Regions from separate parts of the Streptomyces daghestanicus genome, predicted to be linked through region 2. Evidence: riboswitches for the same ligand, from Rfam matches in the RefSeq annotation. Region 2 holds a riboswitch; the other holds the start of a gene.
What was found. A riboswitch is a leader RNA that binds a small molecule or an ion and turns the genes downstream of it on or off. The one in region 2 is predicted to bind cyclic di-AMP.
Positions count from the first base shown of each region.

Region 1 (4,626 bases), on a different contig from region 2:
GCAGCACACCCTCGGGCAGTCGCCCACCTTCACCGTGGACCTGGCGCTGGACCACGACGAACACCTGTGGATCGGGGTCACCGACAGCCATCCGCGGTTCCCCAAACGGCTGCCCGCCGCCGTCCAGCAGGACAACGGGCGCGGCATGGTGATCATCCGCTGGCTCGCCGCCGAGTGCGGGGGCCGGCTGACGGTCCGCTCCACGCGGGAGGGCGGCAAGACCGTCTCCGTCGAACTGCCCTGGCGGACCCGGCCGGAACCGGCCGCGGCGAGGGCCTCCCGGCCGAACCGGCGGGACCCGCCGGAGTGAGGCGCCGGGCGCGGGGGGCGCGCGGCGCGGCGGACGGCGGGTCAGCGCCGCGTCGACGGCCCGGTGCGCGCCGGGTTCCGGCGCCGGGGCTCCGGGAGCCGCCGGGCCGCCGCGGACCGGCTCCCGCCGGACGCCCGCCCGGCACCGGCGTACGCGCCGCCGAGGGGTTCGGCCGCCGCGTCCGCCCGGGGGCCGGCGGCGTCCCCCGCGGGCTCCTCGGAGGTGCGCCCCGCCGTACGCCGCCGCACCAGGCGGGGGAGCAGGCCCCACAGCCCCAGGCAGAGCAGCAGCGTCGTCGCGCCCGCCGCCAGCCCGCCCGCGCGGCCGGCCGTCACGTCCACGACGAGCAGCACCGCGCCGGTGAACGCGAACACCAGAACTCCCATGCCGGCCGAGGCGAGCCGCGAGGACACCCGCACGATGTGCGCCTTGGCGCCCTGCTGGAAGAGCGAGCGGTGCAGCGCGGCCGGCGCGGTGAACAGGATGGCGGCGAGCACCGCGAGCAGCAGCGTGGTGACGTACGTGGCCCGCTGGACCGTGTCGAGGTCGGGGAAGCGCGGGGTGAACGCCAGGGACAGCAGGAAGGCGAAGAGGATCTGCACGCCCGTCTGGGTGACCCGCAGCTCCTGGAGCAGCTCGCCGAAGTTGCGGTCGGCGCGCTGCAGCGGGGTCTCACCCCGCGCGGTGCAGGGACGGTGGTCGGCCATGCCCCACGGATATCCCGAGGGGCCCGGATCACTCCCGACCGTGCGCACGGACGTGCGAATCCGAGGGGGTGACCGGCCGTCACGACCGCCCGCCGGGGCCGCCGGCACCCCCTCGGGCGGCTCACTTCACCCGGCCGTACCAGACGCTCTTCGTCCAGATCTTCTGGAGCCGGACCACGTCACCGGTCTTCGGGGCGTGCCAGATCTTGCCCTTCCCGGCGTAGATCCCCACGTGGTACACGCTCCGGCCCGAGTGGAAGAACACCAGGTCGCCGGCCTTGCGGCTGGAGGCCGTGATGTGGCGCGTCCGGTTGTACTGCTGGGCCGCCGTGCGCGGCAGCTTCTTGCCGGCCTTCTTGAACGAGTACAGCGTCAGCCCGGAGCAGTCGAACCGGGACGGCCCGGTGGCCCCGTAGCGGTACGGGGCGCCCTTCTTGGACGCCGCGATCTTCAGCGCCTTGGTCGCGTGGGTGGCCGCGGCGGCCTCGGAGGCGATGCCGGGAACCACGATCGAGCCGCCCACGGCGGCGATGGTGAGGGCCGAGGCCGTGCCGGCACGGACCATCAGCGACGGGACACGATTGAGCGCAGTCATGCGCAACCCTTCGTCAGCCGCCTGTGAAGGATGACCTGTCGGATTCGGGCTGGCGAAGTTGCCCGGCCGCGCGAACGCGGCTTCACCCCAAGGGCTGCTCGGCTCCGGCCATGGCGTGACCGTTCCGGCGACCCGTCATGCTCGGGTCCTCCACTCCTGCCGATCCACTCCTGTCGACCGGTCATCCGGGCGGCGGCAGGACTCGGCGTCCGCCCGGATCGCCCCGCCACTGCGGCGGGGTCTTGTCGTCAGACAGGGATCTTGACGCACCGAAGTCGGAAAATCCCAACGGAACGGGTGGTTTGTGTTGTTACTCACCACTCACCCGTTCGGGTGGAAGGCCCCGCGTCCCGGACGGCGGGACGGCGCCGCTGACCGTCCGACCAGCGGCGGAACAGGTCATTCCGCTCCCGGACCAGGCGCGTTGCGCAAGCCGGACGGGTCCGGAGAAGGACGTGTTCCTACGCCGAAGGGGGGTACGCCGTTCGGTCCGTTCCGCCCTGTCCGGAGGGGACCGCGCAGGGGGCGGGCGGGAGCGTCGGCCGGCACCCCCGGCGGCCGGGTGGTCCGGGCCGTGCGTCGCCCGCTCCGGGGGTGTGCGGCATGGTGCGGGCCGCGTCCGCGATGACTGCGGCGTCCTTCGCGTCGGTCCTGGCTTCGCCGGGGTGGAGGCCGGCGATCCTGTGCATCGCCAGTCCGGGCGGACGGGCGACCTCGCAGCCCGAGTCCCGGGCGACCGTGCGCGGGAGGGCGCCGATCGAGGCGGGCTGGTCCACGACCACCAGGACAGTGCCGAACTCGGCCTTCAGCTTGCCGGACACGGCCCGCAGGTGAAGCTCGCCGTTCGGCAGCGGGGTGTCGAAGACCCTCTTCCCGGCCGGAGTCGGGCCGTGTCCGTGGTGCGCGTGCCTGCCGACGTCCAGGCCCAGGAAGACGCCCACCCCATCGATGTCGACCATCGTGCCCCCATGCGTCGATGCGTGCCGGCCTCACACTCGGGTGCCGTTCTCGCGCATCCACGTCATGCGGACCTGCCGCCCGCAAACGGCCGGGCACTGCGCCCGGCGCGCGGCGGTGGTCGGACCTCTGATCAGCGTCTCCGACGGCACCCCTCGGGCCCGGTGACACCACCCCCAGGTCATCCGTTCGGCAGGGGACGACAGTCACGCCGGGCCCGGAGGCCAGCGGCCCTCTTGCGGGACCGTGAAGAAGCTGACGGGGCGCCGGCGCCCGCTCCGCACCCGGTCCGGCGGGCCCGGGGCCGGCCCGGCCGCGCGGGGCCGGACGGGCGCCCCCTCCGCCCGCCCGGCCAAGGACGGGCAAAGGGGCCCCCAAGAAGTCGCCTCGGGCAACGAGAAGTGATCTTGGGCGGGTTAACGTGAGCGAAACCCGGTGCAACTAGCCTGCCGCTTCGGCCATCTGCGACGTTGCCCCGTGGCTGCGGCAACCGGACCCGCACGGTCCGGAGCGAGGACTGTGAGGTGGGACGTGCGACTGACCCCGCACGAGCAAGAGCGGCTGCTCATCCATGTGGCGGCCGACGTCGCCGAGAAGCGCCGGGCACGCGGCCTGAAGCTGAACCACCCCGAGGCCGTCGCCCTCATCACGTCGCACATCCTGGAGGGCGCCCGGGACGGCCGCACCGTCGCCGAACTGATGTCCTCCGGGCGCGAACTGCTCACCCGGGACGACGTCATGGAGGGCATCCCCGAGATGCTCCACGACGTGCAGGTCGAGGCGACCTTCCCGGACGGCACCAAGCTCGTCACCGTCCACGACCCGATCGTCTGAGGGGAGCCGCCGTGATCCCCGGAGAGATCCTGTTCGCCGACGGTCCGATCGTCTACAACGAGGGCCGCGACACCACCCGGCTGACGGTCCTGAACGCCGCCGACCGGCCCGTCCAGGTCGGTTCCCACTACCACTTCGCCGAGGCCAACCCCGGGCTGGAGTTCGACCGCGCCGCGGCCCGCGGCAAGCGGCTGAACGTCGCCGCCGGCACGGCCGTACGCTTCGAGCCCGGCATCCCCGTCGAGGTCGAACTCGTCCCCGTCGCCGGCGCCCGGATCGTGCCCGGACTGCGCGGCGAGACCGGAGGTGCCCTCGATGCCTGAGATCTCCCGCCCCGCCTACGCCGACCTGTTCGGCCCCACCACCGGCGACCGGATCAGGCTCGCCGACACCGACCTGCTGATCGAGATCGAGGAGGACCGTTCCGGCGGCCCCGGGCTCGCCGGTGAGGAGGCCGTGTTCGGCGGCGGCAAGGTCATCCGCGAGTCGATGGGCCAGTCCCGCGCCACCCGCGCCGACGGCACTCCGGACACCGTGATCACCGGCGTGGTGATCGTCGACCACTGGGGGATCGTCAAGGCCGACGTCGGCATCCGCGACGGCCGGATCACCGGCATCGGCAAGGCCGGCAACCCCGACACCATGGACGGCGTCCACCCCGACCTGGTCATCGGCCCCGAGACCGAGATCATCGCGGGCAACGGACGGATCCTGACGGCCGGCGCGGTCGACGCCCATGTGCACTTCATCTGCCCGCAGGTGGCCGACGAGGCGCTGGCCTCCGGCGTCACCACCCTGGTCGGCGGCGGCACCGGACCCGCCGAGGGCTCCAAGGCCACCACCGTCACGCCCGGCCCCTGGCACCTGGCCCGGATGTTCGCCGCGCTGGAGGCGTACCCGCTCAACATCGGCCTGCTGGGCAAGGGCAACACCGTCTCCCAGGAGGCGATGCTCTCCCAGATCCGGGGCGGCGCGGTCGCCCTGAAGATCCACGAGGACTGGGGCGCCACCCCCGCCGCCATCGACGCCGCCCTCACCGCCGCCGACGCCACCGGCGTCCAGGTCGCCATCCACACCGACACCCTCAACGAGGCCGGTTTCGTCGGCGACACCCTCGCCGCGATCCGCGGCCGGGGCATCCACGCGTACCACACCGAGGGCGCCGGCGGCGGCCACGCCCCCGACATCATGACCGTGGTCTCCCAGCCGCACGTGCTGCCCAG
Region 1 is NZ_BNDX01000002.1:748,606-753,231, forward strand. Features, by position in the region: gene Sdagh_RS03595 (ATP-binding protein) at 1-310, shown strand, start outside; gene Sdagh_RS03600 (DUF6328 family protein) at 352-1,017, opposite strand; gene Sdagh_RS03605 (C40 family peptidase) at 1,139-1,612, opposite strand; cyclic di-AMP (ydaO/yuaA leader) riboswitch at 1,616-1,752, opposite strand; partial or broken gene Sdagh_RS03610 (IS110 family transposase) at 2,206-2,571, opposite strand; gene Sdagh_RS03615 (urease subunit gamma) at 3,101-3,403, shown strand; gene Sdagh_RS03620 (urease subunit beta) at 3,415-3,726, shown strand; gene Sdagh_RS03625 (urease subunit alpha) at 3,719-4,626, shown strand, end outside.
Region 1: another riboswitch for cyclic di-AMP. It lies ahead of Sdagh_RS03605 (C40 family peptidase); the one in region 2 lies ahead of Sdagh_RS15680 (C40 family peptidase).

Region 2 (4,626 bases):
CGCGGCTGGTGGCGAAGCCCGACCCGCCGGCCGCCGACGAACGGGACCGCGACGACGACAGCGAGGCCGCCACCCCCGAGACCGGACCCGCGGCCGAAGCGGACGCGCTCGCTCCGGTCCGCTTCCACGCCACATGAGCGGCGGGGATCTCCTCCAGGAACCGGGAGGGCGGGTTGTACGACGGCTGCCCCCAGGCGCTGCGCATGGTCGAGCGGGTCAGGTAGAGCCGCTCCCGCGCGCGCGTGATGCCGACGTACGCCAGGCGCCGCTCCTCCTCCAGCTCCTTGGTCTGGCCGAGGGCGCGCATGTGCGGGAAGACGCCGTCCTCCATGCCGGTCAGGAAGACGACCGGGAACTCCAGGCCCTTGGCGGTGTGCAGCGTCATCAGGGTGACGACACCGTCGCCGTCCTCCTCGTCCGGGATCTGGTCGGAGTCGGCGACCAGCGCCACCCGCTCCAGGAAGGCGGCGAGCCCGCCGGAGGACTCGCCCTCGCCCGCTTCCTGCTCGAACTCCAGGGCGACCGCCGCGAGTTCCTGGAGGTTCTCGATGCGGGTCTCGTCCTGCGGGTCGGTGGAGGCCTGCAACTCCGCGAGGTAACCGGTGCGTTCGAGTATCGCCTCCAGCACGGTGGCCGGTCCGGCGCCGGACTCGACGACCGTACGGAGGTCCTCCATGAGCGTGTTGAAGCGCTTGACGGCGTTGGCGGAGCGCGCGGCCATGCCGTACGCCTCGTCCACGCGCCGCAGCGCCTGCGGGAAGCTGATCTTCTCCCGCTGCGCGAGGGCGTCGATCATCGCCTCGGCACGGTCGCCGATCCCTCGCTTGGGCACGTTGAGGATGCGGCGCAGCGGTACCGAGTCCTCGGGGTTGGCGAGGACGCGCAGGTAGGCCAGGACGTCCCGGACCTCCTTGCGTTCGTAGAAGCGGACGCCGCCGACGACCTTGTAGGGCAGGCCGGTGCGGATGAAGACCTCTTCGAAGACACGGGACTGGGCGTTGGTGCGGTAGAAGACGGCGACGTCGCCGGCCTTGGCGTCGCCCGCGTCCGTGAGCCGGTCGATCTCGTCGGCGACGAACTGCGCCTCGTCGTGCTCGGTGTCGGCGACGTACCCGGTGATCTGCGCGCCGGCGCCCGCGTTGGTCCACAGGTTCTTCGGCCGGCGCGACTCGTTGCGCTCGATGACCGCGTTGGCGGCGCTCAGGATGGTCTGCGTGGAGCGGTAGTTCTGCTCCAGCAGGATCGTGACCGCGTCCGGGTAGTCCTCCTCGAACTGGAGGATGTTGCGGATGGTCGCGCCGCGGAAGGCGTAGATCGACTGGTCGGCGTCGCCCACGACGCACAGCTCGGCGGGCGGCACCTCGGCCTCGGGCGGCACGTCGACGGGGTGTTCGGAGGCGGTGCCGACCAACTCGCGCACCAGGGCGTACTGGGCGTGGTTGGTGTCCTGGTACTCGTCGACCAGGACGTGCCGGAAACGGCGGCGGTAGTGCTCGGCGACGTCCGGGAAGGCGCGGAGCAGGTGGACCGTGGTCATGATCAGGTCGTCGAAGTCGAGGGCGTTGGCCTCGCGCAGCCGCGCCTGGTAGAGCGCGTACGCCTGGGCGAGGGTCTTCTCGAAGCCGTCGGCGGCCTGGGCCGCGAAGTCCTCCTCGTCGATCAGCTCGTTCTTCAGATTGCTGATCTTGGCGCTGAACGCCTTGGGCGGGAACCGCTTGGGGTCGAGGTCGAGGTCCCTGCAGACCAGCGCCATCAGCCGCTTGGAGTCGGCGGCGTCGTAGATCGAGAACGACGAGGTGAAGCCGAGCTTCTTCGACTCCCGGCGCAGGATGCGGACGCACGCGCTGTGGAAGGTCATCACCCACATCGCGCCCGCGCGCGGGCCGACGAGCTGCTCGACGCGCTCCTTCATCTCGCCCGCGGCCTTGTTGGTGAAGGTGATCGCGAGGATCTGGCCGGGGTGGGCGCCGCGCTGGGCGAGCAGGTAGGCGATGCGGTGCGTGAGGACGCGGGTCTTGCCGGAGCCGGCGCCGGCCACGATGAGCAGCGGGGAGCCGGCGTGGACGACCGCGGCGCGCTGGTTCTCGTTCAGCCCCTCCAGGAGGGCGGCGGGGTCCAGGACCGGGCGTGGGGCACCGTCCCGGTAGTACGCGTCCCGGTCCGGCGGCGCGTCGAACTTCCCGGCGAACAGATCGTCCGGGATCGGCTCCGGTACGTGCTCGTCCTCGGGTGGGGGCAGAGGCTCCTCCTCATGGCCGCGGGGGGCCTGGAGGCTCGCCAGGAAGCTGTCGTCAAAGAGGCTGCTCATCGCTCTACGAGTCTAGGGCGCCCCACCGACAACCGGACGCCCTGTGGAAAACCCGCCGGCGACCGGACCGCCGGACACGCTGCCGTCACCTCGCATCACGCACCGTGAGACTCCTGCCCCAGGTCACGAAAATGTATCGGGCATATCACCCTTCAACCTTCACAGGCAGCACACGAGTTGGCTACGGTGCGGGCGGGCCGCACGACCCCCACCGGCGAACCGTCGCCGGGCCGCGCGGCCTCCGCCGAATCCGGCGTGCCCGCTCGGCACCCGGAACCGGGGACCCACCGTGACATGGGGTGAATCGGTTCACAGCCCGGCCCCGGGCCGGACCGTAGGGCAGCCTTCCGTACCACCACCGCCCGAACCCGACAGCTAACCCGGTAGGCGGAGCACGGAAGGAGTCGCCTCCCTTGGCGTCGCACCGCAAGTCCCGTCCCGCCGGATCACGCGTGGCGGGCATACGGACCCCCGCCCTCGCCACGGCCGCGCTCACCTCGGTGGCCCTGCTGTCCCAGACGGCCACCGCCGCTCCCGCCGACGACCGGCCGAGCCTCGAAGAGGTCCAGCGGAAGGTCGACGACCTCTACCGCCAGGCCGGGGCGGCCACCGAGAAGTACAACGCGGCCAAGGAGAAGACCGCGAAGCAGCGCGAGCAGGTCGACGGCCTCCTCGACTCCCTCGCCGCGCGCACCCAGGAACTCAACGACGCGCGCGAGGAGCTGGGTTCCTTCGCCGCCGCCCAGTACCGCACCGGCACGTCCGTCTCCGACACCGCGACCCTCCTGCTCGCGGACTCGCCGCAGGACTACTTCGACCAGAACCAGCTGATGGACCGGCTCACCGGCCGCCAGAAGCAGCTGGTCGACGACTACGCCACCCAGCAGGCCGAGACGATGGAGAAGCGCCGGGAGGCCACCGAGAGCCTGCGGACGCTGACCGACGCGCAGACCGACCTGAAGACGGCCAAGGCCACCGTCCGGACGAAACTGTCCTCCGCGCGCCGGCTCCTTGCCGACCTGACCGCCGAGGAGCAGGCACGGCTCGCGGCGATCGAGAAGAAGAAGCAGGAGGAGGCGGCCCGCAAGGCCGAGGAACTGGCCCGGCAGCAGGCCGCGGAGCAGAGACGGCAGGAGGAGGCCGCGGCGGCCGCACAGGAGGCCGCGTCCGGCACCACCTCCTCGTCCGCCTCGTCCTCGTCCGGTTCCCCCGACCCCGGGTACGCCACCGCGGCGGAGAAGGCACTGGCCTTCGCCCGCGCCCAGATCGGCAAACCGTACGTCTGGGGCGCCACCGGCCCCGGCTCCTACGACTGCTCCGGCCTCACCCAGGCCGCCTGGAAGGACGCGGGCGTCGACCTGCCCCGCACCACCTACGACCAGGTCAACGCCGGCACGACGGTCTCGATCTCCGCCGCACGCCCCGGTGACCTGGTCTTCTTCTACGACGACATCTCGCACGTCGGGATCTACATCGGCGACGGCATGATGATCCACGCCCCGAAACCGGGCGCGTACGTCCGTGAGGAGTCCGTCTACTACGACGGGGAGTCGTCGATCCACAGCGTGGTGCGCCCGGCCTGAGCGGCTCCGCTCTCTAGCATCGGCGCCATGTCATCCGGGACCTCCGCTCTGCGCGCCTGGTGGGCGGGGCGTCCGCCGGCGGCCGGAGCCGCCGTCATGGCGACCGGCATCGTCTCCGTCGGCCTGCACCTGGCCGGCCACGAGACCCTGTCCGGGATCTCCCTGGTACTGGGCTGCGCCGCCTGGCTGGGCCTGGCGCTGAACTTCACCGTCCTGCTGCTGCGCGAGCGACCGACGTGGGTGGCCCGGGCGGCGACACCGGGCGCGCTCACCGCGATCGCCGCGACGACCGTGCTAGGCACCCGCTTCGCCCTGCTCGGCGGGCAGTTCCTGGCAGCCGCGCTGCTCGCCCTGGCGACGGCGCTGTGGCCGGGGCTGATCGTCCTGGTGGTCCGGCACTGGGGGCGGTCCATGCCCGGCGCGGTGTTCCTGGGCTGTGTGGCGACACAGGGGCTCGCCGTGCTCGGCGCCACGCTGGCCGCCACCACCTCGACGCCCTGGCTCGCGCACGCGGCGCTGGTGCCGTTCTGGCTCGGCCTGGTGCTCTACGCCGCCGCCCTCCTCCGCTTCGACTGGCGGCAGGTCACCCAGGGGCCGGGGGACCACTGGGTGGCGGGTGGCGCGCTCGCCATCTCGGCGCTGGCCGGCTCCAAACTGCTCGCCGCCGACGGCACCGGCATGTACCTGTGGAACCAGGACGACGGCGACGTCCTGCGCACCGCGACCGTCGCCCTG
Region 2 is NZ_BNDX01000008.1:1,390,810-1,395,435, forward strand. Features, by position in the region: gene pcrA (DNA helicase PcrA) at 1-2,308, opposite strand, end outside; cyclic di-AMP (ydaO/yuaA leader) riboswitch at 2,541-2,713, shown strand; gene Sdagh_RS15680 (C40 family peptidase) at 2,722-3,891, shown strand; gene Sdagh_RS15685 (tellurite resistance/C4-dicarboxylate transporter family protein) at 3,919-4,626, shown strand, end outside.